Regions from separate parts of the Streptomyces sp. NPDC054765 genome, predicted to be linked through region 1. Evidence: riboswitches for the same ligand, from Rfam matches in the RefSeq annotation. Region 1 holds a riboswitch; each other region holds the start of a gene.
The links. Region 1 has a riboswitch for cyclic di-AMP ahead of ACWGJY_RS09820 (M23 family metallopeptidase). Riboswitches for the same ligand answer to the same signal wherever they lie in the genome.
Positions count from the first base shown of each region.

Region 2: another riboswitch for cyclic di-AMP. It lies ahead of ACWGJY_RS01425 (transglycosylase family protein); the one in region 1 lies ahead of ACWGJY_RS09820 (M23 family metallopeptidase).
Region 3: another riboswitch for cyclic di-AMP. It lies ahead of ACWGJY_RS13805 (M23 family metallopeptidase); the one in region 1 lies ahead of ACWGJY_RS09820 (M23 family metallopeptidase).
Region 4: another riboswitch for cyclic di-AMP. It lies ahead of ACWGJY_RS15005 (NlpC/P60 family protein); the one in region 1 lies ahead of ACWGJY_RS09820 (M23 family metallopeptidase).

Region 1 is NZ_JBSHBP010000010.1:143,112-147,326, reverse strand. It holds gene ACWGJY_RS09825 (aldo/keto reductase) at 1-363, opposite strand, end outside; gene ACWGJY_RS09820 (M23 family metallopeptidase) at 466-1,599, opposite strand; cyclic di-AMP (ydaO/yuaA leader) riboswitch at 1,611-1,757, opposite strand; gene ACWGJY_RS09815 (DUF2332 family protein) at 2,050-3,327, shown strand; gene ACWGJY_RS09810 (PP2C family protein-serine/threonine phosphatase) at 3,579-4,215, opposite strand, start outside.
Region 2 is NZ_JBSHBP010000001.1:293,103-297,317, reverse strand. It holds gene eno (phosphopyruvate hydratase) at 1-1,200, opposite strand, end outside; gene ACWGJY_RS01425 (transglycosylase family protein) at 1,576-2,247, opposite strand; cyclic di-AMP (ydaO/yuaA leader) riboswitch at 2,255-2,424, opposite strand; gene ACWGJY_RS01420 (LysM peptidoglycan-binding domain-containing protein) at 2,676-3,653, opposite strand; gene ACWGJY_RS01415 (cytochrome P450 family protein) at 3,951-4,215, opposite strand, start outside.
Region 3 is NZ_JBSHBP010000017.1:51,613-55,827, forward strand. It holds gene ACWGJY_RS13800 (GntR family transcriptional regulator) at 1-563, opposite strand, end outside; gene ACWGJY_RS13805 (M23 family metallopeptidase) at 823-1,602, opposite strand; cyclic di-AMP (ydaO/yuaA leader) riboswitch at 1,615-1,770, opposite strand; gene ACWGJY_RS13810 (M16 family metallopeptidase) at 1,982-3,364, opposite strand; gene ACWGJY_RS13815 (M16 family metallopeptidase) at 3,403-4,215, opposite strand, start outside.
Region 4 is NZ_JBSHBP010000019.1:51,484-55,698, reverse strand. It holds gene pcrA (DNA helicase PcrA) at 1-1,866, opposite strand, end outside; cyclic di-AMP (ydaO/yuaA leader) riboswitch at 2,156-2,339, shown strand; gene ACWGJY_RS15005 (NlpC/P60 family protein) at 2,348-3,478, shown strand; gene ACWGJY_RS15000 (hypothetical protein) at 3,712-4,065, opposite strand.

The sequences.
Region 1 (4,215 bases):
GTCGGTGCGCAGACGAGTGAGGGATGCATCGACCGCGGACTTGATGGTGGCGGCGGACAGGCCCTTGTAGTTGGGGTGGGAGCCGACCTTGGTGGCGATGACGACATCGGAGCGATTACCGCGGGAGGACAGCCAGTTGCCGAGGACGGTTTCGGATTCGCCGCCCTTGTTGCCGGGGACCCACGCCGAGTAGGCGTCGGCGGTGTCGATGAAGTTGCCACCGCCCGCCACGTAAGCGTCCAGCACGGCGAACGATTGAGCCTCGTCGGCCGTCCAGCCGAAGACATTGCCACCGAGGGACAGCGGGGAGACGGAGAGCGAACCGAGGGAACGACTGTTTCGGGGGTTTTGTGTCGTGGCCATGCGTTACTACAGCGTCGGGGGGAGCGGAAGTATTCCTTCCGCTTACACCCCCGACCCCCGGCCCTCGACCCCCGGCCCCCGTCCGCCGCCTCCTCAGCGGTGTCACACGTGCAGGCCGTGATCGCGTAGCCACGGCATGGGGTCTATCGGGTCGCCGGCGTCGGGGCGTACCTCCAGATGGAGGTGCGGACCGGTGACGTTGCCGGTGGCGCCGACGCGGCCGATGACGTCGCCCGTGCCGACCTTGCCGGAGGTCTTCACCATCGAGGACAGATGGCAGAACCAGAGCTCGGTGCCGTCGTCGAGGGTGAGGACGATGCGGTAGCCGTACGAGCCGGCCCAGCCGGCCTGGGTGATGGTGCCGGAGTGCACCGCCTTGACGGGGGTGCCGGTCGGCGCCGCGAAATCCTGTCCGGTGTGGTCCGCCGCCCAGCGGTCACCGGACTGGCCGAAGCTCGCGGTGAGGGTGTACGAGGAGACCGGGGTGATGAAGTTCTTCGCCAACTTGGCGAGGCGTGCGGCCTCCGCCTTCTGACGGGCCGCTTCTTCGGCCTCGTGCTTGACCTCCATCTCGGCCGCCTTCTTGGCTGCTGCGGCCTTTTCGGCCGACTTCTGGTGCGTGGCGGCTTCGCTCTCGGCCTTCTGGAATGCGGTGTGTTCGGCGGTCTCCCGGGCCTCCTGATCGGCGGCGCCCTGCTGCGCGTCGGCCTGCTGGAGGATGCGGCTGCGCAGCGCCTCGCCGAGCCCCGAGTCCGTGCCCGTCCGGGTGGCCCGGGTGAGCGGCCCGGAGGCGTCCTGCGCCGCATCGTCCGTGGTGGAGGCGGAGCCGGCACCGTCGGCCGCAGTGGAGTCCGCGCCCGGGTCGGATATGAGGTCCCCGATGCCGGGGACGGAGGTGGCGTCCGGCAGGTTGTCGGCGAGGTCATCGGCCATCGCGCCGACGTCGGGCATCGAGATCGGGACCGGCGGGCGGCCCTCGGCCGTGGCCATGCCGCCGGCTCCGACCGCCGCGATGACGCCGACGCCCAGGACCGTGCCGCCGCGGGCGAGTCCGCCGCCGCGCTGCTTGGCCACCCGGTGCTTGCCACGGACCGAGCGGGGGGAATCCTCGGTGGGATTCCATTCCTCCCACGGTCCGTCGTTGTTGCTGTCCGCATCACCGGGGCCCTGGAAGGCACCTCGGTCATCGAGGTCGTAGGCGGACGGACCCTCGGGGGCAGGCCTGTTGGACGCCACGGGGGCGCTCTCCTTTCCTTCCTTCTCGCCTACCGGGTTAGCTGACGGGTTCGGAGCAGGAAGGTCTCCTACGGGCGCCCGCTGGCGGGGAGCGTCCGATTCACCCCAAGGAAGTGGTTCCCCGGTTCCCTTGGTGCAGTTCGAGGTGCTGGAGGTGCGTGAAAAGCGCGTGCGGGATTCGGCGTCGGCGCGCGGTGCCGCCTCTTGCGACGGCTGGGACGACCGCGCTGCGTTATCGGACAGTAATAGAGATCGCATCCGAATTCCAAGCCTTCGCGTGAATCCATATGGGCTCCGCGGGAGCTTCGGCGTGGACTTTTTCGGCCAACACAGCTACAAACCGGGCGAGTTGACCGTGCGGCTCTAAACGATCTCCCGTTGATTGTGCGTCAGTTGTTATGCGGAGGGGCGCCCCTCCGTCACGGAGCGTGAGAGCAGTAACGTCGGATCATGGTCGTCAACGTCGGGAACACCGGGCACACCGGGCACACCGGGCACACCGGGAACGTCGAGAGCGCTGCCACCGGCGCATGGGGAGTGGCGGAGCGGTACCGGGAGTTCTCCTGGCATCAGGCGCGGGGGCGGTCCGGGGCGCACGCGGAGCTGAGCGCGCGGATCGGCCAGGACCCGGAGCTCTGCGATCTGCTGTCGGGATCGCTGCCGGCCGGCGGCAAACAGCAGCCGGACCTCCTGCTCGCCGCCGTCCGCTATCTCGACGGCCCGCACGCCGAGCTGGGCCCGCGCGGAGAGATGGCGTACGGGCGCTGGCGCGAGTGGACGATCCGGCACTGGGACGAGGTGCGCGCGGTGATCATGCAGCGCTCCGCCCGGACCGACGAGCCGGGCCGCTGTGCCGCGCTGCTGCCGCTGCTCGCCCGCCTGCCGCAGCCCCTGGCGCTGCTGGAGGTCGGCACGTCGGCAGGACTGTGTCTGCATCCCGACCGCTATCGCTACCGGTACGACCGGTACGACCGGCACCACCGGTACGAGAATGACGCCGCGGCGGGCGGGGGCGCCCTCCGGGGCGATACCCCACGCGGCGATACCCCACAGGGAGACACCCTCCGGGGCGATACCCCACAGCCAGACCCCCTCCGGGAGGATGCCCCACAGCCGGACACCCTCCGGGCCGAGGTGGGGGAACCGGGCAATCCGCTGGTGTTGGGGTGCCGTACGGAATGGGCGGCCGACGAGCTGCCCGACCGGCTGCCGCGCATCGTCTGGCGGGGCGGTATCGGCCTCGATCCGCTCGACCCGGTGGCCGAACCGGACGATCTGCGCTGGCTGCAGGCGCTCGTCCGGCCGGGCGATGAGGAGCGGGCGGCGCGGCTGTCCGCGACCGTCGACGCGGTGCGGCCGGCGCCGCGGCCGCGGATGGTGCGCGGCGATCTGGTCGACGAACTGCCCGCGCTCGCCGCCGAGGCGCCGCCCGAGGCGCCGTTGGTGATCTTCCACAGCGCCGCGCTGGACCACCTCCCGCCCGCCCGACGCGAGGAGTTCGCACAGCTCGTCCGGTCGCTGCTGCGCGGACGGCCCGGCGGCGGGCACTGGATCTCCCACGAGCACCACTCCGTCCTGCCCTGGATCACCCCGCCGGCGCACCGCTCACCGCACCCCGATGACACGCTGCTGACCCTCGCACTGGACGAGCGCCCGGTCGCGCTCACCGGTCCGCACGGCGAGAGCCTGCACCGGCTGCCGGGCGCCGGGGGCATGTCCGCGAACTGAGGGCGCGTCCGGCTGCGGAGGGCGCGTCCGGCCGCGGAAAGGGCGCGTCCGGGAGCGGCGGCCGTGCCCAGGCGCTGAGGGCGCGTCCGGGGGCTGAGGGCGCGTCCAGGAGCTGAGGGCGCGTCCCGGGGCTGCGCGGACGCCCCGCACGCCCCCCGGCCCCCTGCGGCCCTCCGCCCTCCTCTCCGCCCGCCCCTACGCTCCCATCGGCCGCTTACGCCCCATCAGCCGCTTACGCCCCCATCGGCCGCTTACGCCCCCATCGGCCGCTGCACCGCCAGCAGGGCCATATCGTCGGCCGGGGCACCGCCCGTATGCCGTGCGACGTCTTCGGTGAGGGTGTCCAGGAGGGCGTCCGGGCCCGCGAAGCGGCAGCCGCGCAGTCTGCTCGACGGGTTGTAGAAGCGGCCCAGCAGGTCCCGGGCCTCGGTCACACCGTCGGTGAAGAACAGCAGCAGGGCGCCGGCCGGGAAGAACGTCTCGTCCGACCGGTCCGGCCAGCTCGCCACCTCGCTCATCCCCAGGGGCAGCGCGGGCGCCGCGGGCACCAGCTCGCACAGACCACCGTCCGGGGTGAGCAGCAGCGGGGACGGGTGGCCCCGGTTGAGGACGCGCAGTACGGACTGCCCGTTGGCGGGGATCTCGGCCAGGACGGCAGTGGTGAACCCCTCGAACTGATCGAGCCCCGCACGCCGTCCGCCCTCCCGTTGCAGCGCCCGCTCCAGCCGGCCCGCCACCGCCTCCAGGGTCGTCTCCTGTTCCGCCGCCTCACGGAAAGCGCCGATGACGATCACCGCGGCCTCCACCGCCTCCAGCCCCTTGCCCCGTACGTCGCCGACGATCAGCCGTACGCCGTGCGGGGTGTCCTGCACCGCATAGAGGTCGCCG
Region 2 (4,215 bases), on a different contig from region 1:
GTTGTACTTGGCGACGCGCTCGGAGCGGGCCGGGGCGCCGGTCTTGATCTGGCCGCAGTTGGTGGCGACGGCGAGGTCGGCGATGGTGACGTCCTCGGTCTCACCGGAGCGGTGCGACATCATGCACTTGAAGCCGTTGCGCTGGGCCAGCTCGACGGCGTCCAGGGTCTCGGTCAGCGAGCCGATCTGGTTGACCTTCACCAGCAGCGCGTTGGCGGAGCCCTCCTCGATGCCGCGGGCGAGGCGCTCGGGGTTGGTGACGAACAGGTCGTCGCCGACGAGCTGGACCTTGGCGCCGAGCTTGTCGGTGATGACCTTCCAGCCGGCCCAGTCGTCCTCGAACAGCGGGTCCTCGATGGAGACCAGCGGGTAGGCCGCCACCAGCTCCTCGTAGTACTCGGTCATCTCCGCGGCCGAGCGGTCCTTGCCCTCGAACTGGTACGTGCCGTCCTTGTAGAACTCGGAGGCGGCGACGTCCAGGGCGAGCGCGATGTCCTGGCCGGGGGCGTAACCGGCCTGCTTGACGGCCTCCAGGATGAGGTCCAGGGCCTCGCGGTTGGAGCCCAGGTTCGGGGCGAAGCCGCCCTCGTCGCCGAGGCCGGTGGACAGCCCGCGCTCCTTCAGGACCTTCTTGAGGGTGTGGTAGACCTCGGCGCCCCAGCGCAGCGCCTCGGAGAAGGACTCCGCGCCGATCGGGGCGATCATGAACTCCTGGATGTCCACGTTGGAGTCGGCGTGCGAGCCGCCGTTCAGGATGTTCATCATCGGCACGGGCAGCACGTGCGCGTTCGGGCCGCCGAGGTAGCGGAACAGCGGCAGGTCGCTGGCCTCGGAGGCGGCGTGCGCGACGGCGAGGGAGACGCCCAGGATGGCGTTGGCGCCGAGCGAGCCCTTGTTGTCGGTGGCGTCCAGGTCGAACATGGCCTGGTCGATCAGCCGCTGCTCGGTCGCGTCGTAGCCGACGAGCTCCGGGCCGATCTGCTCGATGACGGCCAGGACGGCCTTCTCCACACCCTTGCCGAGGTAGCGGTTCGGGTCACCGTCGCGGAGCTCGATGGCCTCGAAGGCGCCGGTCGAGGCACCGGACGGCACGGCGGCACGGCCCGTGCTGCCGTCGTCGAGGCCGACCTCGACCTCGACCGTGGGATTACCTCGCGAGTCGAGAATTTCGCGGGCTACGACGACGTCGATGGACGGCACGTTGTCTCCTTCGTGGGTGTCTGGAGGTTCTGCAGCACGAGCCTAACGGCCCCGGGCGCGTCCGCTTGCTTTTGGCCCGCTCCGTGGGACTGAACGGCCCGGAAAACTTCCCAAAAGCCCAGTTCACTGGATGTTTGAGCGCATTGTTCGCCGAACGGGAAAAACGCGGAAAGGGGCCGGTCACCGGCGTGCGACCGCCCCGCCGCGACCCGGGTGCGTCGCGGGTACGGCCCGGGTACGGCCCCGGGTACGGCCCGGGACGGAGAAGCCCCGCCACGGCGCGCTGGGGGGAAGTGCGCGCCGGGCGGGGCGGTCTCACGGAGGAGGAAGGGGGCCCGCCGCTCGGGCCCGCCGGAATCCCGGTGAGGGGAGGTCTCAGACGTGGAGCTTCTGACCCGGGAAGATCAGGTTCGGGTTGCCGCCGATGACCGACTTGTTGGCCTTGTAGACGGACTTCCAGTCGGTGCCGTGCGCCTTGGCGATCTTGGCGAGGGTGTCGCCCGCCTTGACGGTGTAGTTGCCGTGACCCAGGGACTTGCGCTCGGTGGAGCGCGAGGCGTGCTGCTCGGGGGCGGCCGGGGCCTTCTTCGCCTCGGTCCTGGTGGTGCCCTGGTCCTGCTGGGGCGCGGACTTGGTCTGCGCGGAGCCGGAGGTGTCGACGTTGGCGGCCGGGCCACCGGAGGTCAGGTTGCCGGCGCCGGCGCAGGACCAGGCGCCGGGGCCCTGGAGCGCGAGGAGCTTCTCGGCGGCGGAGATCTGCTGGGATTTGCTGGCCAGGTCGGCGCGCGGCGCGTACTGGGTGCCGCCGGCGGCGGCCCAGCTGGAGTTGGAGAACTGCAGGCCACCGTAGTAGCCGTTACCGGTGTTGATCGACCAGTTGCCGCCGGACTCGCACTGGGCGACCTTGTCCCAGGTGGAGACCGAGGCGGCGGAGGCGGAGGTGGCGCCCATCAGCGGGACGGCCACGGCAGCACCGGCGATGCCGGCGAGGGTGGCGACGCGGACGGCCTTGGACGGACGACGGTGCTTGCCCTTGATGATCAGCATGGTTGGTTCGTTTCCTCACCGACGCCTACGAGGTGAGCTGTCGGGTTCGGACTGTGAGCTGCCCGGCCGTGTGCGCGTGGCGCACGTGGCTTCACCCCAAGCCGGTTGACCCGCTTTCGCGAGTGGGGCCGGCACTTACCTTGGGTCCCCCGCTCCTGCCTTCGGCGCTTGCGCGTCAACTGCCTCCGATCACCGGCAGGATTCGGCGTGTGATCGAAGGGCCCGCTTTGGCGAGCGGTCCTGACGTTAAGCAGTAATCCCCTTGGGGTTCAAACCCCACCATCTGAACCAAGTTGAGCTTTTTTGATCACGGGTTGGTCACATACCCGCAGGTGAACCCCGGTTTGACGGGGCCGGACGAACCGGGGTCCACCACAGTCAACGAGAGCCTTGTCTCACTTTCCCCAAAAGCGGGCGAAGGCGGCGAACTAGCCCGCGATGTGCCCGAGATCGAGCAGTTGGCCCGGCTTGATCAGGTCGGCGTCCGAGCCGATGACGCCCTCGTTGCGGTCGTAGAGGGCGGGCCAGCCGCCGGGCAGCCGGTGGGCCTGGGCGATGGCTGACAGCGTGTCACCCGGCCGCACGGTGTAGTTGCCGTCGGCCGCCGGGTCCGTGCGGTGCACATCATCGCCGCGCGAGGCGTGCCGGCCGCCGGAGGACCTGCCGTCGTCGCCCCCCTCGCCGACCGCACCGCCGCGGTGCCTGCCCTTCTCGGGCGTCCCGTGCGGGGTGCCGGTGGTGTCCGTACGGCTGCCGCCGTCGGACGGGTCGGCGGACGGCGACGGGGCGTCGCCCCGGCCGCCCGGCGTCGCGGAGCCGGACGGCTCCGGGGCCGGGGACGCACCGCCCGAGCCGGGGGAGTCCGAGGGATCGGGCGAGGGCGCCGGGTCGGACGGCCGGCCGCCGGGCCTGTCGTGCGTCCCGGAGTCCGAGTCGGACGGCCGGCCGCCGGGCCCGTCGTGCGTCCCGGCGGAGTCCGAGCCGCCGTCCAGGCCGGAGGAACCGGACGAGTCCCAGGGGTCCGAGGAGCCGCCGGCGTCCGACGGGTCGGGCGAGGGGGTGCTCGTGCTGCCCGGGTCGACCTCCGGCGTGCGCCCGCCCTTGGTCAGGCCGGCGCTCACCGCACAGCTCGACCAGACGTCCGGGCCACGGGCGTCGAGGATCGACTCGGCCACCGCGATCTGCTGGGCACGGCTGGCGAGGTCGGGGCGCGAGGCGTAGGCCGCGCCGCCGTAGGTGTCCCACATGTCCTGGGTGAGCTGCAGCCCGCCGTAGTGGCCATTGCCCGAGGCCGCGCTCCAGACGCCGGCACTCTCGCACTGGGCGACCTTGTCCCAGGTCGTGGTGTCGGCGGCGTGGGCGCCGCTCGCGGCGAACAGTGGCAGGGCGAAGCCCGCGCCGGTCACTCCCGCCGTGACAAAGATGGCCGGTGCTTGACGGGGGCGACGGTGTCGGCCGTTCCCGGAACGCATACGGATGCCTTTCGCGCGGCGGTTGAGTTGTACGACGAGCTCTGCGAGCTGCTCGACGGGTCACCCACCGGCCGACGCGCACGAGGCGCACCAATACACCGGTCCCCCACATCACCGCTTCGGCCGATCGAGTGAAGCCCGTCGATCGTCGGTCGAAAGGTAGCCGGGGTCACGGGTAGTCACAAGTCGGTGTAGCGCAGATCACGTAAAGGTCACACTGCTGACTCGGCGTCACTTCTGGCCTTGTCCCTGGTCAGGCCGCTCGGGCGAGAACTCCACCGGCAGCGACCGCAGTCCGCGCATGATGAGCCCGCCGCGCCACCGCAGATCGCCGGGTTCCGCGGCGAGCCGGAGGTCCGGGAGCCGGGTCAGCAGCGTCGCCAGAGCGGTCTGCCCTTCGAGCCGGGCGAGCGGCGCACCCAGGCAGTAGTGGATGCCGTGCCCGTACCCCAGGTGCTGGTTGTCACGGCGGGTCAGATCGAGGACGTCCGGCTCG
Region 3 (4,215 bases), on a different contig from region 1:
TCCGCGTCGCCCCGGGCCACCGCGTCCAGCACCGCGCCGTGTTCGTCCCACGACTCCCCGGTCCGGGCCGGCAGTTCCACGGCGTACATCCACTCGACCTTGCGCCGCAGCTGGGTCAGCAAGGCCGTCAGGCTGGGGCTGCCGGCCGCCTGGGCCAGCGTCTCGTGGAACCAGCCGTCCAGTTGGCGCAGATCGGCGGGGCTGCCGTGACGTGCCCGCTCACGACCGAGCCGTACCAGGCCGCGGAGTACCTTCAGGTGGGCCGGGCTGCGGCGGGCGGCCGCGCGGGCGGCACCCAGCGGCTCCAACAGGGCGCGGACGTCGAGGAGATCGGCGGCCTCCTGCGCGGTGGGCTCGGCGACACAGGCGCCCGCGTGGTGGCGGGTGGTGACGAAGCCTTCGGACTGCAGGGTGCGCAGCGCTTCACGGACCGGCACCCTGGAGACGCCGTACCGGGCCGCCAGGATCTCCTCGATCAGCCGGCTCCCCGGCGCCAGCACACCGGAGACAATGTCGTCGCGAATCGCCGTGCACACCGCATGCGCGGAAATATGGCCTCGCATCTTCCGTGCCTCCGCCGTAATCCCCTGGAAACGCCGCCGGTCGGCAGCTTTTCCGCGACTCTATTCGACCGGAACGGCTTTTCCGGCGGACTCCGGTTATTCATGGATATTTTTTGGCCAGAAGCAGTGGCCACCGGCGTATCCGGTACCCACCCACCGCACGCCGGATACGCCGAAGCCCCGGCCGGGTGGCCGGGGCTTCCGGAGGGCGCCGCGTGACGCCGGCGCTGTGGGACGCACGGCCGGGCGGGGCCGCAGGTCAGACGTTGACGCCGTGTGAGCGCAGGTACGCGACCGGGTCGATGTCCGAGCCGTAGGCAGGGCCGGTACGGGCCTCGAAGTGCAGGTGCGGGCCGGTGGCGTTGCCGGTGGCGCCGGAGAGCCCGATCTGCTGGTCCGGGGTGACGTGCTGACCGACCGAGACACCGAGCGACGACAGGTGACCGTACTGGGTGTACGTCCCGTCGTTCATCTTGATCACGATGTTGTTGCCGTACGCGCCGCCCCAGCCGGCCTCGACGACGGTGCCCGCGCCGACGGCATGGACACTGGTGCCGGAGGCGGCGTGGAAGTCGATGCCGGTGTGGCTGCCCGAGGACCACAGGCCGCTGGAGGCCTTGTAGGCGGTGGAGACGTAGGAGTTCGCGACGGGGGCGACGAAGGTGTTGAGGCGCTTGCGCTCCGCCTCGCGGGCGGCACGCTCCTTGGCCTTACGGGCGGCCTCGACGCGCCGCTTGGCCTCTTCGACCTGCCTCTTGGCCACGGCTTCGGCCTTCGCCTTCGCTGCCGCGGCCTCGGCTGCCGCCTGCTGCGCGTCGGCCTGGGCCGCGACATGGTTGGCGAGCTCGTCACCCAGCACGACGGCCCGCTGCAGACCGGTGTCGTGGGTGCGTGCCTCATCCGTGGCCGCCAGCGCCGGCGAGGCCACGGAGGCGACAACGCCGCCGGCCGCGAGGGTGGCTATGCCGGCGATGTTGCGGGTCGTACGAGCGGGGTGGTTCGCACGACGGTGCTTCCCGGTGGCACGCATGAACGCCATGTGCTGGCTTGTCCTTTCCTTCCGTCTCGCCTACCGGGTTAGCTGACGGGTTCGGAGCAGGAAGGTCTCCTACGGGCTCCTCCGGAAAGGAGTCCGATTCACCCCAAGGGACACTGGGTCCCCGGCTCCCCTGGCTCGCGCCGTACGGGGACTCGGCGATGACTGCCCGGTGCCACTGTTGTGGCGGAGTTGTGACGAACAGCCGCACCGACGCTAAGCGGGACAACTTTCAATCAGCAAACAGATCCGCATTTTTGTGCGGGATGCCACAAGAACCGGGCCGCAGGCTGCGATAAACCGGACATACAACGGCTCCCGTGACGGACGTACGCCACGGGAGCCGCTTTGTCGATTTATGACCTTCTTTCACATGGCGGGACTAACCGCCGACGACCGTCACCTCACCGATGCCCAGCGCCTTGACGGGCTCGGCGATCTGCGCCGCATCCCCCACCAGGACCGTCACCAGCCGGTCCACGGGGAAGGCGTTGACGGCCGCCGCGGTCGCCTCGACCGTGCCGGTCTCCGCGAGGCGAACGTACAACTGTGCCTGGAAGTCATCCGGAAGGTGCTGCTCCACCTGATCGGCGAGGGTGCCCGCGACGGCTGCCGCGGTCTCGTACTTGAGCGGCGCGACGCCGACAAGGTTCTGTACGGCGACATCCCGCTCGTCATCCGTCAGCCCCTCTGCCGCGAGGGTGCGCAGCACCTTCCACAGGTCCTCCAGCGCCGGGACTGTGGAGGCGGTGTCCACCGAGCCGCTGATGGCGAGCAGCGAGGCACCCGTGGCTCCCTCGGGGGACGTGGGGGCGGTGGAGCGGAGCACCTGGCCGAAGGCGCGCACCCCGTAGGTGTAGCCCTTCTCCTCCCGCAGCACGCGGTCCAGACGGGAGGTGAGGGTGCCGCCCAGGCAGTACGTGCCGAGGACCTGCGCGGGCCACACCCGGTCGTGCCGGTCGGCACCGATACGGCCGATGAGCAGCTGCGTCTGAACGGCGCCGGGACGGTCCACGATCACCACGCGGCCGGTGTCGTCGGCGACGATCGGCGAGGCCTTCAGCGGCTCGGCCGTCGAGCCGCTCCAGGCGCCGAGGGTGTCCGCGAGCGCCGCTTCGAGGTCGACACCGGTGAAGTCACCGACGATGACGGCGGTGGCCGTGGCGGGCCGTACATGGGCGTCGTAGAAGGCGCGGACGGCCGCGGCATCGACGCGCCCGACGGTCTCCTCGGTCCCCTGGCGCGGTCGCGACATACGGGACGTGGCCGGGAACAGTTCCTTGGACAGCGCCATCGCGGCGCGCCGGGCCGGGTTGGCGAGCTCGTGCGGGATCTCGTCGAGGCGGTTGCGCACCAGCCGCTCGACCTCGCTCTCCGGGAAGGCGGGAGCGCGCAGCGCATCGGCGAGCAGGCCGAGCGCGCGGTGCAGCCGGGACGCCGGCACTTCGAGGGAGACCCGTACGCCGGGGTGGTCGGCGTGCGCGTCCAGTGTGGCGCCGCAGCGTTCCAGCTCGGCGGCGAACTCCTCCGCGTCGTGCTTGTCAGTGCCCTCGGACAGCGCCCGTGCCATGATCGTGGCGACGCCGTCCAGCCCCTCGGGCTCGGCGTCCAGCGGAGCGACGAGGCTGATCTCGACCGCGACGACCTGCTGGCCGGGGCGGTGGCTGGTCAGGAGCGTGAGCCCGTTGGGGAGTTGGCTGCGGTCGGGGGCCGGGAAGGCCCACGGCTTGGGCGCGCCGCCCCGGGGCTGGGGGTGAAAGTCCATGCTGCTCACGGGGGAATCGGCGTGGGTGGTGGCGTCGCTCACTGGTCCTCCCCTTCCTCGGTGTCGGCGGCGTCGGTCGGCTCGGTGGGCTCGTAGACGAGCACCGCGCGGTTGTCGGGGCGCAGCCGGGCCTTGGCGGCCGCCTGCACCTCCTCGGGGCTGATCTCCAGGACACGCTGCACGGCGGTCAGCGCGAGCTGCGGGTCGCCGAACAGGACGGCGAAGCGGCACAGTTCGTCGGCGCGGCCGCTGACCGTGGCGAGCCGGTCCAGCCATTCGCGCTCCAGCTGGGCCTGCGCCCGTTCCATCTCCTCCGGGGTCGGGCCCTCGGCGGCGAAGCGGGCCAGCTCCTCGTCGACCGCACGCTCGATGTCGGGGACCTCCACCCCGCCGGACGTCTTCACGTCCAGCCAGCCCAGCGAGGGCGCACCGGCCAGCCGCAGCAGGCCGAAGCCGGCCGCCACGGCACTGCGGTCGCGGCGCACCAGCCGGTTGTAGAGACGGGAGGACTCACCGCCGCCCAGGACGGTCAGCGCGAGGTCCGCGGCGTCCGCCTCACGGGTGCCGTCGTGGGGCAGGCGGTAGGCCGCCATCAGGGCCCGGGAGGGCACGTCCTCCTCGACGACCTCGCGCAGCTCGCCGCCGATGACGTCGGGCAGCGTGCCGTCCCGCGGCGGCTGCTTGCCGTCGTGCGAGGGGATCGAGCCGAAGTACTTCTCCACCCAGGCCAGCGTCTGCCCGGGGTCGATGTCGCCGACGATCGACAGCACGGCGTTGTTGGGCGCGTAGTACGTCCGGAAGAACGCCCGCGCGTCCTCCAGAGAGGCCGCGTCCAGGTCGGCCATCGACCC
Region 4 (4,215 bases), on a different contig from region 1:
CAGGAAGTCGGAGAGCGTGCCGGGACCCGGGGCGGCAGCCTCCGAGGCCGCGGCCTCACCGCGGTCCTGTTCGAACTCCAGGGCCACGGCGGCGAGTTCCTGGAGGTTCTCGATCCGGGTCTCGTCCTGCGGGTCGGTGGAGGCCTGGAGTTCGGCGAGGTAGCCCGTGCGCTCCAGGACCGCTTCCAGGATCGTGGCGGGGCCGGCGCCGGACTCGACGATGGTGCGCAGCTCCTCCATGAGGACGTTGAAGCGCTTGACGGCGTTGGCGGAGCGGGCCGCCATGCCGTACGCCTCGTCGACCCGGCGCAGCGCCTGCGGGAAGGTGATCTTCTCGCGCAGGGACAGCGCGTCGATCATCGCCTCGGCGCGGTCGCCGATGCCGCGCTTGGGGACGTTCAGGATGCGGCGGAGCGGGACGGTGTCCTCGGGGTTGGCGAGCACCCGCAGATACGCGAGGACATCGCGGACCTCCTTGCGCTCGTAGAAGCGCACCCCGCCGACGACCTTGTAGGGCAGTCCGACCCGGATGAAGATCTCTTCGAACACCCGGGACTGGGCGTTGGTGCGGTAGAACACGGCGACATCGCCGGCCTTGGCGTCTCCGGCGTCCGTCAGCCGGTCGATCTCGTCGGCGACGAACTGGGCCTCGTCGTGTTCGGTGTCGGCGACATAGCCGGTGATCTTGGGGCCGGCGCCGGCGTCCGTCCAGAGGTTCTTGGGGCGGCGGTTCTCGTTGCGCTCGATGACGGCGTTGGCAGCGGACAGGATCGTCTGCGAGGAGCGGTAGTTCTGCTCCAGCAGGATCGTGGTCGCGTCCGGGTAGTCCTCCTCGAACTGGAGGATGTTGCGGATCGTGGCACCGCGGAAGGCATAGATGGACTGGTCGGCGTCACCGACGACGCACAGCTCGGCGGCGGATTCGGCGGGGCCGACCAGCTCGCGTACGAGGGTGTACTGGGCGTGGTTGGTGTCCTGGTACTCGTCGACGAGGACGTGGCGGAAGCGGCGGCGGTAGTGCTCGGCGACATCCGGGAAGGCCTGGAGCAGATGGACCGTCGTCATGATGATGTCGTCGAAATCCAGGGCGTTGGCCTCGCGCAGCCTGGACTGGTACATCGCATACGCCTGGGCCAAGGTCTTCTCGAAGCCTCCCCCGGACTCCGTCTGGGAGGTGCCCCCAGCCGCCGTCCCGGCGAAAGTCTCCTCGTCAATGAGCTCGTTCTTGAGGTTGGAGATCTTCGCGCTGAAGGACTTGGGCGGGTGGCGCTTGGGGTCCAGATCCAGATCGCGGCAGACCAGGGCCATCAGCCGCTTCGAATCGGCGGCGTCGTAGATCGAGAAGGAGGACGTGAAGCCCAGCTTCTTGGACTCGCGGCGCAGGATGCGGACACAGGCGCTGTGGAAGGTGGAGACCCACATGGCGTTGGCCCGCGGGCCGACGAGCTCCTCGACGCGCTCCCTCATCTCGCCCGCGGCCTTGTTGGTGAAGGTGATCGCGAGGATCTGGCCGGGGTGGACATGGCGCTCGGCGAGCAGATGCGCGATGCGGTGGGTCAGTACCCGGGTCTTGCCGGAGCCGGCGCCGGCGACGATCAGCAGCGGGCCGCCGGTGTGCACCACGGCGGCCTTCTGCTCGTCGTTGAGCCCCTCCAGGAGCGTCGCCGGGTCGAGGGCGGGACGGGCGGCGCCGTCGCGGTAGTACGCCTCTCTGGGCGGGGGCGCGTCGAACCTCCCGCCGAAGAGATCCGCGGGGATCTCCTCCGGGGCCGGGCCGTGCTCGTCCTCGGGGGGTGGGGGAGGGTGCTCCTCCTCGCCCTTGTGGCCGAGGTCCGCCAGGAAGCTGTCGTCAAAGAGGCTGCTCATCGCCCACCGAGTCTAGGCCGCCGCACTGACAGTCCGCCGCGGAGTGGCCAATTGCGGGCCGTTTACGGAGCGGGCGTGGCGCCGGGGCAGGTCAGGGGCACGGAGCCCGGGACACACCGGGCGCCGCCTCGTCTACCCGAATCCGACATCTGTCACAACAACCCCCGCATCGCGTTCAGGTCACAAAAAGGTTTCGGGCATATCGAACATCAGCCTTCACAGGAGCCACACGAGTTGGCTAACGTCCTCGCTCAGGCAGCCCGCCTCCCCGTGGACGACAGGTCCGCACGGGCCGCCCACGCCGAGTCCGGCCCTGCCCTCAGGCACCCGGAGCCGGGGACCCACCAGCACCACCGGGGTGAATCGATCAGGACTGCCGCCGACAGCGGACGTCCGGACCGTAGGGCACGCCTTCCGTCAGCGACACCGCCCGAACCCGACAGCTAACCCGGTAGGCGGTCCACGGAAGGAGTCGCCGGCCTTGGCGTCGCACCGCAAGCCGCGCACCAGCATTCTCACCTCGCCCGGAGGCCGTCGTACGGCGGTCGGGCTCACCACCGCCGCCCTCGCGTCGGCCACCCTGCTCTCGCAGTCCGCCGATGCCGCCCCCCGGGCGCCCAAGCCCGGCGTCGAGGACGTCAAGCAGCAGGTCGACGGCCTCTACCACCAGGCCGAGGTGGCCACCCAGAAGTACAACGCCGCCAAGGAGCGCACCGACGAACAGCGCCACACCGTCGACGGTCTGCTCGACGCCTCCGCCAAGCGCGCCGAGAAGATGAACGAGTCCCGGCGCAGACTGGGCACCTTGGCCTCGGCGCAGTACCGCACCGGCGGCATGAACCCGACGGCGCAGCTGATGCTCGCCAAGGACCCGCAGCAGTTCTTCGACCGCAGCCACCTCATGGAGCGGCTGACCGGCCGGCAGAAGCAGGCCGTCTCCGACTACCAGGAGCAGCAGGCGGCGGCCACCCGGCAGCGGGCGGAGGCGACCCGCAGCCTGGAGCAGCTGCAGACGTCGCAGACCTCCCTCAAGGAGTCCAAGCGGTCCGTCCAGGAAAAGCTGGCCGAGGCCCGGCAGCTGCTGTCCCGGCTGACCGCCCAGGAGAAGGCCCGGCTGGCGGAACTGGAGCGCCAGAAGGAGGAGGCGGCCAAGCGCAAGGCCGACGAGGAGGCGCGCAAGCAGCAGCAGGACGGGGGCGGCCCGTCCGGCGGGCAGACCGGCGGCGGCGCCGGCGACGGGGGCTCCACCGGAGGTTCGTCCTCCGCCACGGCCGGGAAGGCCCTCGCTTTCGCCCGTTCCCAGGTGGGCAAGCCGTACGTCTGGGGCGCGACCGGGCCCAGCTCCTACGACTGCTCGGGGCTGACCCAGGCGGCGTGGAAGGCGGCCGGCGTCAATCTGCCGCGGACCACCTGGGACCAGGTCAAGGTCGGCCACCGGGTGGCCACCAAGGATCTCCAGCCCGGTGACCTGGTCTTCTTCTTCGACGACATCAGCCACGTAGGCATGTACATAGGCGGCGGCAAGATGATCCACGCGCCGCACCCGGGCGCCAGCGTCCGGGTCGAGTCGATCTACTACATGCCGATCTACGGGAGCGTCCGACCGGGCTGAGACCCGGCCCCCGCTCCCCCGCCAGGCCACCCCCACGGCCACTCCCACCCCCCGCACGCCACCGCACGGCCGTCGCCTCCGGATCCGGAGTGCGATGACCGCGCGGTGTGCCGTGGAAGGGCCGTGGAAGGGCCGTGGAAGGGCCGTTTGGTCCCGGGCCGCGGCGCCGCCGGTCCCGGGGCGCGCCCTGTCCGGGGTACGGGGCCCTGTCCCGGGGCCGTCGGCCGCGGCGCTCAGGTCCAGAGGACCGCAATGAAGATATTGGCCACCGTCAGGGCGCCGACCGTGCCGAACAGCGGCTTGGCGACCTGCTCCTCGTCCCGCTTGACGTAGACCAGCGCCAGGATGACGACCAGAACGGCCATCTTGATGCCGATCTTGATGGTGTTGACGCTGTGCCCCTGGGCCTGGTTGAGGCCGACCAGCACGATGCCGGTGACCAGCATCGTCAGCGCTCCGTGCAGCATCGCCGGGACAAAGCGGGCGGTGCCCGCGCTCATCGCCTTCATCTGGGTCAGAAAGCCGCCCAGCAGGGAGGCGATGCCGATGATGTGCAGGCCGACGAAGATATTGATTACTACGTCCATAGTGCGGGATCGTAGCCGCCGCATAGCACGGCCCTTCAGGCAGGGCGCCCCCAATCGCCGCTTCGGTCAGGCCGCAGCCGGTCCCGGCCGTGCGGCCACGGTGGCACGGTCACCGGCGTACCGATCGCGGTCGAAAGCGAACAATCCCGG